4 regions of the Lysinibacillus sp. BSL11 genome follow, and region 1 is predicted to be linked to each of the others. Evidence: riboswitches for the same ligand, from Rfam matches in the RefSeq annotation. Region 1 holds a riboswitch; each other region holds the start of a gene.
The links. A riboswitch is a leader RNA that binds a small molecule or an ion and turns the genes downstream of it on or off. The one in region 1 is predicted to bind S-adenosylmethionine.
Positions count from the first base shown of each region.

Region 2: linked by a shared signal. The riboswitch ahead of metK (methionine adenosyltransferase) and the one ahead of metA (homoserine O-acetyltransferase MetA) in region 1 are both predicted to bind S-adenosylmethionine.
Region 3: linked by a shared signal. The riboswitch ahead of RCJ95_RS19630 (bifunctional homocysteine S-methyltransferase/methylenetetrahydrofolate reductase) and the one ahead of metA (homoserine O-acetyltransferase MetA) in region 1 are both predicted to bind S-adenosylmethionine.
Region 4: linked by a shared signal. The riboswitch ahead of RCJ95_RS20315 (O-acetylhomoserine aminocarboxypropyltransferase/cysteine synthase family protein) and the one ahead of metA (homoserine O-acetyltransferase MetA) in region 1 are both predicted to bind S-adenosylmethionine.

Region 1 is NZ_JAVGCX010000007.1:27,360-30,573, forward strand. It holds gene RCJ95_RS09545 (GerAB/ArcD/ProY family transporter) at 1-815, shown strand, start outside; gene metA (homoserine O-acetyltransferase MetA) at 856-1,791, opposite strand; SAM riboswitch class I at 1,915-2,026, opposite strand; gene RCJ95_RS09555 (nucleotide excision repair endonuclease) at 2,230-2,601, shown strand; gene RCJ95_RS09560 (hypothetical protein) at 2,652-3,038, opposite strand; gene RCJ95_RS09565 (TrmB family transcriptional regulator) at 3,062-3,214, opposite strand, start outside.
Region 2 is NZ_JAVGCX010000010.1:174,219-177,432, reverse strand. It holds gene pckA (phosphoenolpyruvate carboxykinase (ATP)) at 1-1,196, opposite strand, end outside; SAM riboswitch class I at 1,586-1,704, shown strand; gene metK (methionine adenosyltransferase) at 1,963-3,159, shown strand.
Region 3 is NZ_JAVGCX010000018.1:26,155-29,368, reverse strand. It holds gene RCJ95_RS19635 (protoporphyrinogen oxidase) at 87-1,481, shown strand; SAM riboswitch class I at 1,581-1,681, shown strand; gene RCJ95_RS19630 (bifunctional homocysteine S-methyltransferase/methylenetetrahydrofolate reductase) at 1,770-3,214, shown strand, end outside.
Region 4 is NZ_JAVGCX010000020.1:2,321-5,534, forward strand. It holds gene RCJ95_RS20315 (O-acetylhomoserine aminocarboxypropyltransferase/cysteine synthase family protein) at 16-1,317, opposite strand; SAM riboswitch class I at 1,434-1,547, opposite strand; gene RCJ95_RS20320 (glycerol-3-phosphate acyltransferase) at 1,703-2,335, shown strand; gene RCJ95_RS20325 (SLC13 family permease) at 2,531-3,214, shown strand, end outside.

The DNA.
Region 1 (3,214 bases):
TAATGCCAGAGACACCGACATTAGCATTTGCCCTACTGTTCAGTATCATTATTATGTATGCCGCTTATTTAGGAATTGAGACCTTTGCCCGTTCGGCAGAAATCCTCTTCCCATTGTTTATCTTTATTTTTATTTTTTTCGTCCTTAGTATTACCCCTCAAATTACATTTGAGAATATTCAGCCTCTACTAGAAGCAACCAAAACATCTATGTTTTATAGTATTGCACGCTTTATGAGTATCTTTTCCTTTCCATTACTTGTATTAATGATGCTCTATCCTACTGGTGTCAATGTACAGCCGTCTGCACAGAAAGGGCTATATATTGGGGCAATCTTTGGTGGAATCGTCTTAGTTACGTTGATTGTCCTATCGATTCTTGTATTAGGTCCTGAAAACACAGCATCAAGGACTTTTCCTAGCTATGCCTTAGCACAAAGAATATCTATAGGAAATTTTTTACAGCGTATAGAGATCATTATGGCATTTATGTGGATTTCGTCTATTTATATTCGTACATTTATGTATTTCTATACGACCGTTGTTGGCCTCGCACAAATTTTAAAGATCAAGGATCATCGCCCACTCATTATACCGATGGGGATAATTGTTATTGGACTTTCTCAAATTGTTCATCCAGATATTGTGCATTCTACTAATTATAATAATGAAATTTGGCCAATCTTTTCCTTTATTTTCACCATTTTATTACCCATACTATTGCTGATTGTGGTAGTTATTCGAAATCGTAAATCCAAAGCTCAAAAAAACGAAACACCTCAGCAGGAAACAGAAAATGACAATCAAAAAGTCTAATTTCTTTTAAAGCTAGAAAAGAAATTAGACTTTTTATTAATTAAATATGATATTCGATTTCATCTACAAAATCCCATTCATATGGTGTTTCTTGGTAAACATAGTAGTTCAACCAGTTAGAGAATAATAGATGCGTATGGGCACGCCATGTATTCATCGGCACTTGTGTCGGATCGTCATTCGGGAAGTAGTTTACAGGAACAGCGATATCTATGCCCTTCGCCACATCGCGACTGTATTCATCGGCTAGCGTTGTCGCATCATACTCTAGATGCCCCGTAATCATAATATTTTTATTATCTTTTGATTGTACAATAAATACCCCTGCATCCTCTGAATAGGATAATAATCGTAGATCTGGATGATTACGAACCTCGTCAATCGAAACAGATGTATAGCGTGAGTGGGGCGCAGTAAATAAATCACTAAAGCCACGTACCAAATCTACAGTTAAATCTGTAATCACATGGGAATAGACACCTGAGCATTTAGCAGAAAGCTCGACCTTCCCAATGCCATAATGATGATACAATGCAGCCTGTGCCCCCCAACATATATGTAGCACGGATGTCACATTCTTTTTAGACCAATCCATAATTTCTGAAATTTCCTGCCAATAGTTGACCTCTTCAAAAGCCATTTTTTCTACTGGCGCACCAGTTATAATCATACCATCATAGCGGCGGTGTCGAATCTGATTGAACGTTGTGTAAAAAAGCTGCAAATGGGATTTACTCACATTTTTAGACTCGTGTGTGGCTGTATTCAAAAAGGTAATATTCACCTGTAATGGTGTATTCCCCAATAAACGTAATAATTGGAGCTCTGTTTTTTCTTTTTCAGGCATTAAATTTAATATTAATATATTTAATGGACGGATTTGCTGTGTTTTCGCACGATCTTCTTCCATGACGAAGATTTTTTCCTCACGTAAATGTTCTCCAGCTGGTAAATTTTTCGGAATATTAATTGGCATCTTGCTTTCCCCTCTCTATAATCACTCTCTTTTAGCAAACCTTGCTTGCATAGGATGCAACGAAATTAAAAAATCCTCCTCATTCCATACGAGATAGAATGAGAAGGATTTTTTTCACGTCCACTCTTATCTCTCAAAGGAAAAAATCCTTTGCTGGAATTAGCACCTTTCTAACAATTGTTAGAGGTTGCTGAAGCGTCATCGGGCCAAATCCCTCAGCTTCTCTTGATAAGATTATTTAATTATCTTGAATTGTAACACGAACTAGTTAGAATATCAATAATTCATAGAATATTTTGTGATTCATGTGCATGTTCCTTGCTCAATTGATGTACACTAAGCTTGCTATATGTGGTGTTTCTGCATTTAAAATTTATGGTAAACATGCCGTAATTATGTTACCATATACTTTTAGTAAGAGAGAGGAACGTGAATAGTTTGATTAAAATTGAATTTCCAAAACCAGATCTAGTAATCCGTCAACGTGAACAAGATTTAAAACCAGGTGATGTGCCAATCACACCTTACTTCGGTTTTATTGACTTCCATAAAATCACACGTGATAAAGGCGGCATTTTCTTATTCTATAATGACAAGAATGAGCTATTATTTGTTGGGAAAGCACGTAAAATTCGTCAACGTATTAAAAAACATTTCGAGGATAATGTATCTCCGATGAAAAACCATCGTGATGAAGTGTTCAAAATTGAAGTCTATGAAGTAGAAGATCCAATGGAACGTGAAATTTACGAAACATACGCGATTAATACTTTCCGCTCTAAATATAACGTAGACAAAGTCTTTTATTAGACATCTCATAAAGAAACCGAAATCTCATCTAAAGATTTCGGTTTCTTTTATCACATAATGGTCATACGATCAATGGGCGTACTCTGACCGTTTATTCGCAAATCAATGGTATCAAGCTCAGGATTCTTGACGGTGATTTGAAAAACATAGGGCTGAGCCTCTTTCCTTTGCTCGCTGCCTTCTTCTAACTGGATGATAAGCCTATTTCCCTCAGCTGTAATACTTGCCAATACATTCCCTTTTGAATAATAAACAAGATAATATGGAGCATCATTTTCATGTAATAGTTGTATTCTGTCATTAGAAACAATATTTTTTTGGACATTATCTGGGACAACCGTTAGCTCATGAATCGTTGGTGGATTGGTTGGTGGTGTAGCATTACAGGCTCCTAGCATGAGTAAGCTCATTAAACCTAGCAACACGAATTTTTTCAAGTTACTCCCCTTCCCTTATAAGACTATTCTAAGAAAAAAGCTTTCCGCTCCTTAGCAATCCAGTCTTCTAACTCCTGATCATCCCGTTTTACTAACCGATTAATGAGTACATCATGCCATATATAATCCTCTAACAAATAAATGTGAACGGAATCATTGGTGATAAAGGCCGTCTC
Region 2 (3,214 bases), on a different contig from region 1:
AGGAAAGGAGAACCGAAGCAAGTAGAGAATACTGGTTCTGGCTCAGTCACACCACGTTCAGTTCCAGCAAGTTTAGAAGTGAACCCGCTTAGGAAGTGATACATTGCTTGTTCTTTTGTTAATTTACTGATTGGAGGTAACACGCCAAATGCATCAGCTGTTAGGAAGATGATTGTTTTTGGATGACCTGCAACAGAAGGATCAACGATATTTTCGATATATTGGATTGGATAAGCTACACGTGTATTTTCTGTTAGTGAACCATCGTCATAGTCACAAATACGAGTTTCTGGATCAACAGCTACGTTTTCTAATACAGAGCCGAAGCGGATTGCATTGTAGATTTCTGGTTCTTTTTCAGCAGAAAGGTTGATTGTTTTTGCATAGCAACCACCCTCAATGTTGAACACACCATTATCAGACCAACCGTGTTCATCGTCACCGATTAGCTTACGATCAGGATCAGCTGATAACGTCGTTTTACCAGTACCAGATAGACCGAAGAATAACGCCACATCGCCAGCTTCACCAACGTTTGCTGAGCAGTGCATTGAAAGAATACCTTGTTGTGGTAATAAGTAGTTCATGATACCAAAGATAGATTTTTTCATTTCACCAGCATATTCTGTACCACCAATTAAAATAATTTTCTTTTCAAGTGATACGATGATGAATGTTTCAGAAGCAGTACCATCAACCGCAGGATCTGCTTTAAAGTTAGGAGCTGAGATGACAGTGAAGTCAGCAACATGAGAAGCTAATTCATCTGCTGTTGGACGGATAAATAATTGATGAGCAAAAAGATTGTGCCATGCGTATTCATTAATAACTTGAATGCTTAATTGTGAATCTTTGTCAGCACCTGCAAAGCCTTTGAATACGAATAACTCGTCACGTTCTTTTAAATATTTTATTACTTTTACATATAGGTTATCGAACACTTCAGAAGAAATTGGTTGGTTTACTTTACCCCAGTCAATTTGATCTTTTGTGCTTTCTTCTTCTACCGTATATTTATCTTTAGGTGAACGACCAGTGTATTTGCCAGTTTCTGCACGAACTGCGCCATCTACTGTTAACATTGCTTCACCACGAGATGTAGCTTTTTCTGCTAATTGTGGTACTGAAAGTTGAACATTAATGTTACCGCCGTTTAATAATTCCTTCAGTTCGTTTGCAATTTCTACTGAATTCATCGATTAAATACCATCCTTTTTTATAGTATTCCCTTGATTTAGAGGGATTTTTTCTTAATTTCAAAAATAGTATAACACAATTGCTTAAATAATCTATACTAATTAAGAAATTATTTTAGAGTTTTTACCACTTTTCAATAAACTGACAAAAAATAATGTTTTTCGAGGAGAATACCATCAATCCTACTGTAATTAGGCATGAAGATTGAGCCACACATATGTTACCACAAGTAGCTAGGTATGTTGTAGGGATTAATTTGCTTCTATTTACATCATCATCCAAGTATGAAAAGTTTTTGTGTAATAAGTTCTTTCCTTTCTATACAGTAATACATAAGAAAATATTTGACAACGTTCGACCTTTTCAGTAACATGAGATTGAACGGATACTCTTATCCCGAGCTGGTGGAGGGTCAGGCCCTGTGAAACCCGGCAACCTGCATGAACTATTTCACGACATGCGTTGGTGCCAACCTGATGCAAGGGAACATCCCTTGAACGATAAGAGTGAAAGGTTACGCAGTCATTATTCCTTTCCTCATGTAAAGTAACGTGAGAAAAGGATTTTTTTATTGTTAAAAATCAATGTAAAGGTAAGTATATGTAGTTCTTTCCTTATTATAATGACGGATCTTTCGAAATCCTCGTGTTAAAAGCAGCAGTAACGGCTTGAGAGTTCAATCCTTAGGAGCGGACTTGACATGGGTAATGAGTACCGTATTCATACACAACTACTTATTGTAAGAGTATTTAGGAGGAAAACCAAATGACAAACCGTCGACTGTTTACATCAGAGAGTGTAACAGAAGGACATCCAGATAAGATTTGTGACCAAATCTCGGATGCCATTTTAGATGCTATTTTAGCAGAAGATCCAAATGCACGTGTAGCGTGTGAAACAACTGTAACAACAGGATTAGTATTAGTAGCAGGAGAAATTACAACTTCTACTTATGTAGATATTAAAGGTATTGTTCGTGACACTGTAGCTGAAATTGGCTATACACGAGGTAAATATGGCTTTGATGCTGAGAACTTAGCGGTGCTTGTGGCAATTGGTGAACAATCACCTGATATTGCTCAAGGTGTTGATCAGGCATTAGAGGCACGTGAAGGCTCTATGACAGATGCAGATATTGAAGCAATTGGTGCTGGTGACCAAGGCTTAATGTTTGGCTATGCATGTAATGAAACACCAGAGCTAATGCCATTACCAATTAGCTTGGCACACAAATTAGCACGCCGTTTAACAGAAGTACGTAAATCAGGTGAACTTGCCTATTTACGTCCTGATGGTAAAACGCAAGTAACGATAGAATATGATGACAATAATGTACCGGTTCGCGTGGATACAATTGTTATTTCAACACAGCATGATGAAGAAGCAACACTTGAACAAATTCAAGCAGATTTAAAAGAATTTGTTATTGCACCAGTTGTACCAAGTGAATTATTAGATGCTAATACGAAATACTTTATCAATCCAACTGGCCGTTTTGTAATTGGTGGACCAAAAGGTGATGCTGGATTAACAGGACGTAAAATCATTGTTGATACATACGGTGGTTATGCACGTCACGGTGGTGGTGCCTTCTCAGGTAAGGATGCAACCAAGGTAGACCGTTCAGCGGCATATGCAGCACGTTATGTAGCGAAAAATATCGTAGCAGCTGGCTTAGCAGAGCGTGCTGAAGTGCAACTCGCTTATGCGATTGGCGTTGCGCAGCCTGTTTCCATTGCTGTCGATACATTTGGCACAGGTAGAGTGAAAGAAAGCGAGATCGTTGAATGGGTACGCGAGCTATTCGATTTACGCCCAGCAGGTATCATTAAAATGCTTGATCTTCGTCGTCCCATTTATAAACAAACTGCTGCATATGGACATTTTGGTCGTACAGATTTAAATGTACCATGGGAGCAAATTGATAAAGCAGACGCGTTACGAGAAAAAGCATGTTTATAAACTATTGAACTAAAGTAATGAAGTCATTAGAAAATTATTCTAATGTATTAATAAG
Region 3 (3,214 bases), on a different contig from region 1:
TTTGCTAAATTTGTAAAGGGTTTAACGTAATTTTCAATGAAAAAAAGATTATACTGTAGAAAGAACGAATAATAGGGGCGGTTATGATGAAAACAGTTGTTGTTTTAGGCGGCGGTATTACAGGACTATGTACAATGCATTATTTGCAACGTCAAGTAAAGGAACATAATTTAGATGTTCGTCTAGTGCTTATAGAAAAAAATACATATTTAGGAGGCAAATTATATTCAGCACATGAAAAAGGTTTCATCATGGAAACGGGTGCTGATTCTATTGTAGCCCGTCATCAAGGCGTTATGGAACTCGTGCGGGAGCTTGATTTTGAGGCGGAACTAGTTTACAACGAAACAGGTATTTCTTATATTTATACGAATAATGAGTTACATGCTATTCCGGCAGATTCAACTTTCGGAATACCGATGAGTTTAGCATCCTTAGAGGAAAGTACACTTATTTCCGAGCAAGGAAAAAAAGAAGCGTTGAAGGATTTAACATTGCCAAACAATAGCTTCACAAAGGAAAGTTCAATCGGTGAATTTTTAACTTACTATTTAGGAGAGGAACTGGTGAAAAATCAAATTGCACCAGTCCTTGCAGGTGTTTATTCGGGAGATTTACATCAGCTTTCTATTGGCTCTACTTTACCGTATTTGATTGATTATAAGAATGATTATGGAAGTATTATTAAAGGCTTTGATGCGAATCGTGAGCAATTTGTTAAAGCAGCGAACAAAAAATTTATATCGTTTAAAAAAGGTTTATCTTCTTTAATTGATCGACTTGAACAAACCTTATCCGATGTAGAAATTATCAAGGGTGTTACTACTTTAAATGTTCAAAAACAAGATAAGAACTACACTATTACCTTAGCTAATGGTGAAATTATTGAGTCAGATTATGTCGTTTTAGCATTACCGAACGATACTGTCCAAAATCTGCTACAGGATGAATCTTTAAACCGCTATTTTGATCGATTTACGACAGCGTCAGCGATTACTATCTATTTAGGTTTTGATGTGCCAGATGCTAAATTGCCAGCAGATGGAACAGGCTATATTGTTTCCCATAATTCAGACGTTACTTGTAATGCAGCAACTTGGACTAGTCGTAAATGGAAGCATACATCGAAAGAAAATAAATTACTTGTGCGACTCTTTTATAAGAGCATCAATCCAGCCTATGAGCAACTACATGCCATGACGGATGAAGAATTGGCAGCAGTTGCTTTAGAAGATGTGAGAAAGAGCCTAGGAATAGAGGAGCAACCAACCGTTGTGAATGTAACAAAATGGATTGATCAAATGCCTAAATATGATCTAGCGCATCGTGAGGCATTACAAGGATTACTACAAGAATTACATGAGAAATACCCTAATTTATCGATTGCAGGGTGCTCATATTTTGGCGTAGGTATCGGTGCTTGCATTCAAAATGGGAAAAAAATTGGCGAAGAGCTTGCAAAGGAACTTGCCAATTTCTAAGATTTTAAGTGGAAAAAAACTTTGTTATGTGAAATAGTCTTGACTCATTCGTCAGTAAACGATATGATTCTTTTAATTATTTAAAAAATTCATACTTAATTCTTATCAAGAGAAGCAGAGGGACTGGCCCATTGAAGCTTCAGCAACCAACTTTATTGTCAGGTGCTAAATCCAGAAGACCGTTGAGTCGAAGATGAGAAGGAACAACAATGATGAATCGTTAAAGCCTTCTTTTTTATGAAAGAAGGCTTTTTATTATATAGAGACATAGGAAGAGAGGCTAATTTTATGGGATTGCTTGAAAGGTTAAAAACGCATGTATTGACGGCAGACGGTGCAATAGGCACAGTGCTATATGGCTATGGATTGGAGTATTGCCATGAGGAAATGAATGTTCAGAGACCCGAGTTAATTGAAAAGATTCATAGAGAATATATTGCAGCTGGTGCTGACATCATTCAAACGAATACGTACGGTGCAAATGCCATTAAATTAGCTCGCTATGGATTAGAATCACGTGTCCAACAATTTAATGAAGCTGCTATCACCATCGCAAAACGAGCAGCGGCTGATGGCGGTCAATTTGTTTTAGGAACAATTGGTGGTATTCGGGGAATTCGTAAAAGTGATGCAACCTTGGATGAAATATTAGCGACTATTGAAGAACAAGCAAGAGTCTTACTTGCAGGGAATCCAGATGGCCTTTTACTTGAAACTTATTATGATTTTGAAGAATTAACAGCAACCTTAAAGATGCTACGAGAAAAAACAAAATTGCCGATTATTGCACAAGTTTCTATGCATGAGCCTGGTGTTTTACAAAATGGGATGTCTTTAAATAATGCTCTCCATGAGCTTGAAGCCCTAGGTGCTGATATTGTTGGTGTCAATTGTCGACTAGGTCCACACCATACAATTCTGGCATTTGAGGGTGTAGAACTTCCTCATAAGGCATTTATGTCAGCCTATCCAAATGCTTCACTTCTGGACTTAGAGGATGGGCGTGTCGTTTATGAGTCAGAAGCTGATTATTTTGGTCGAGCGGCTGTTGAATTGCGTGATCAAGGTGTACGCTTAATAGGGGGCTGTTGTGGTACAACACCCAAACATATTGCAGCAGCAAAGAAGTATTTAGAAGAGTTATCACCGGTTCAGGAGAAGCATGCGAAGCCTAAAAAGATTGAGATTGTTCGAGAAGCGGAGCCAACAAAGTATGAGCCTCTTCATGAAAAAGTTAAACGTGAACGCTCTGTCATAGTAGAGTTGGATACACCTAGACATTTAGAGATCGATGGGTTCCTTGAAGGAGCAAAGCAATTATATGATGCAGGTGCAGATGTAGTTATGATGGCAGACAATTCACTGGCCTCTCCACGTATTAGTAATATTGCAATGGGCGCATTGTTGAAGAGCACACATAGTGTACGCCCACTAACTCATATTACATGTCGCGACCGTAATTTAATTGGTCTACAATCCCATTTAATGGGGTTAAATGCTTTAGGTATTCATGATGTGTTGGCCGTTACGGGTGATCCAACGAAAGTAGGAGATTTCCCAGGTGCGACAAGTGTTTATGATGTATCTTCCATGGAGCTAATCCAATTAATTAAGCAATTAAATGAAGGGGTCTCGTTCTCAGGTAAGCCACTTCGTAAAAAAGCAAATTTTTCAGTTGCTGCTGCATTTAATCCAAACGTCCGTGTGTTAGATCGTGCTGTGACACGCTTGGA
Region 4 (3,214 bases), on a different contig from region 1:
CATTTGTTTTAAACTTTAAGCTTCTACTGTTTGTGCAGCTGTTGTTGCCTGTGTAATGGCCTGATCTAAATCAGCAATAATATCCTCTACTGCCTCTAAACCGATGGATAAGCGAATGAGCGACTCGGTTACACCAGCTTGAACTAATTCGTCTGCTGATAGTTGCTGATGTGTAGTGGAAGCTGGATGAATAATTAATGACTTTGCATCACCTACATTTGCTACATGTGAAAATAATCTCACGCTATCAATAAGCTTTCGCCCAGCTTCTCGTCCACCCTTGATGCCAAATGTAAGCACTGAACCGAAGCCATTTCTTAAATATTTTTTTGCTAACCCATGTGTCGGAAAATCTTCTAGGCCATTATAATTTACATACTCCACAGATGGGTGGTTTTGTAAATACTCAGCCACTGCCAACGCATTTTCATTGTGTTTAGGGATACGCAGATGAAGCGTTTCTAACCCTTGCAATAAATTAAAGGCAGCATCAGCACTTAATGTTGGACCAAAATCACGTAATAATTGTACACGTAGCTTTGTAGCAAAGGCAGCAGAAGCTGTATCAATTCCATAACGTAGACCATGGTAAGAGGCATCTGGTTCAGTAAAACCAGGGAATCGACCGCTAGTCCAATCAAATTTACCAGCGTCTACAACAACGCCCCCTAAAGTTGTGCCATGACCTCCTATCCATTTAGTTGCTGAATGAACCACAACATCTGCACCGTATTCAATAGGTGTAGAACCGTAAGGAGAAGCAAACGTGCTGTCAATAATTAATGGTAGACCATTATCATGTGCAATTTTAGCTACTGCTTCAATATCTAAAACCTTTAAGCTTGGATTACCATAAACTTCTGCAAAGACAGCTTTTGTTTTATCAGTAATCGCCGCATTGAAATTCTCTGGGTTTGTTTCATCTACAAAAATTGTTTTAATACCATAGTTTGGTAATGTGTTAGCAAATAAATTATACGTACCACCATATAAAGAACTAGCTGCTACTATCTCATCACCAGCTCCAGCTAGATTTAAAATGGAAAATGCGATAGCTGCTGCACCAGATGAAAGTGCTACTGCTGCTGTTCCACCTTCCAATAAAGCCACACGTTTTTCAAACACATCAACTGTTGGATTGGTAATTCGTGTGTAAATGTTCCCTGCTTCCTCTAAGGCAAAAAGACGTTGCGCATGAGCAGTGTCTTTAAATACGAAAGCAGTTGAGCGATAGACTGGAACTGTGCGAGAACCCGTCACTGGGTCTGGCTCTTGACCACCATGCAACAGCAATGTTTCTGGTTTAAAATTTGTCATTGTGTACCTCCAAATGGTTATTTTTTTACGATGGTACCGGAGATGAGGAGGATTTTTCTGTAGAAAACAAAAACCCTCTTCAGCTAAGAAGAGGGTTGCGGTTGCAAGTTTTCCTCCCCTTATCTGCCAGATCCAAGTAAGAATCTGTAGGAATTAGCACCTTAGTAAGCTCATTGCTTACTGGTTGCCGGGCATCATAGGGCCTATCCCTCCGCCGCTCTTGATAAGAGTATGAGATTCAATTTCCATCGTTGTTACACAGTATAAACATAGAGTTTTTTTCTGTCAACATGTAAATTTTATTTTTTCCGAAACTTCTGTCTGCTCTTATACGTAATATGAACGCATACACTATTTTAGAAAAAATTTTGAGAGGAGTATTTTTATGGTAAAGGCCGTGATCATTTTTCTTATGATTGGCTATTTAATAGGCTGTATTCACGGCTCTAAAGTGGCTCAATTTTTATCGGGGGTTGATTTAAAAAAGGCTGGGCACGGTAATGCTGGTGCCTCTAATGCTACTCTTTCCCTTGGCTGGAAATATGGCGTTTTAGTTGCCCTCATCGATATAGGCAAAGGTGTTGTGGCTATTATAGGTGCGCATTTTTATCTAGCGGACGCCATTCATTTAACAGAAGAACAAATTTGGCTGCTTACTTATATAATGGCTGCTGGGGTTATTTTAGGTCATAATTTCCCATTCTACATGGGCTTCAACGGCGGGAAAGGAACGGCCTCCATCATTGGTATTTTACTTGCTGTTGATTGGAAGATTGGTTTATTTGCACTTATTTTATTTGTTATTTTATCCTTTGCAACAAATTATTTAATTGTTGGTGTTCTAGAATTTTATCTCGTATTTTGTACAGCAACTTATTTATGGATTCCTGGCATTGGCCCAACCATTATAGCTCTTCTTCTTTTTGGCATAGCCATTATCCTGCACCTTGAAAATATTAAACGATTAGTCATTGGCACAGAGCCTAAAGTAACTTCTGCCTTTAAGAAAAAGAAATAATATTTTTTGGATATTTTTGTATTCTTTGTGACCATGTATTTTCTCTTTATCTACTCATATTGCTGTAAAAAACACAATTTTCACATAGATTTTTTTCTACAATAAAATCGACATATTCTTATCTTAATAAAACATTATACAGGCCGATGTTATGGATAATGATCGTCATTTTTATCGTAGAAAGGATGAGAAAATATGTCTTCCCCAAAGCAAGCAGCTACAAAATTTAATTTAAAGCCACTGTGGATTGGCTTGGCATTCGCGTTACTAATCATTATTACCTTTTTACCTAATAATGGTGATTTACCTATAGCTGGGCAACGAGCTTTAGCCATTTTAGCTTTTGCAGTCATCCTTTGGGTTACAGAGGCCGTTTCATATCCTGTGAGCTCGGCCATGATCATTGCACTAGTAACTGTTTTACTAGGACTCGCTCCGTCAATGGAGGATCCAACTACAGAGCTAGGAACAGCTAGCGCATTAAAATTATCTTTAAGCGGCTTTAGTAATTCTGCCGTTGCTTTAGTAGCAGCAGCTCTTTTTCTAGCGGCAGCAATGCAAATTACTAATCTACATAAACGACTTGCTCTTTGGATTCTTTCATTGGTAGGAACGAAAACAAAAGCTATCGTATTTGGCGCTATTTTAGTCTCTATCGTCCTCGCATTTTTTGTACCTTCTGCTACAGCACGTGCTGGCGCAGTAGTACCGATATTGCTTGGAATGGTGGCAGCTTTTGGTTTACCACGTGATAGTCGGCTCGCTGCCTTATTAGTTATTACTTCGGTACAAGCCGTTTCCATTTGGAATATCGGTATTAAGACTGCAGCAGCTCAAAATATGGTGGCTTTAAACTTTATCCAAGAGCAATTTAATGTG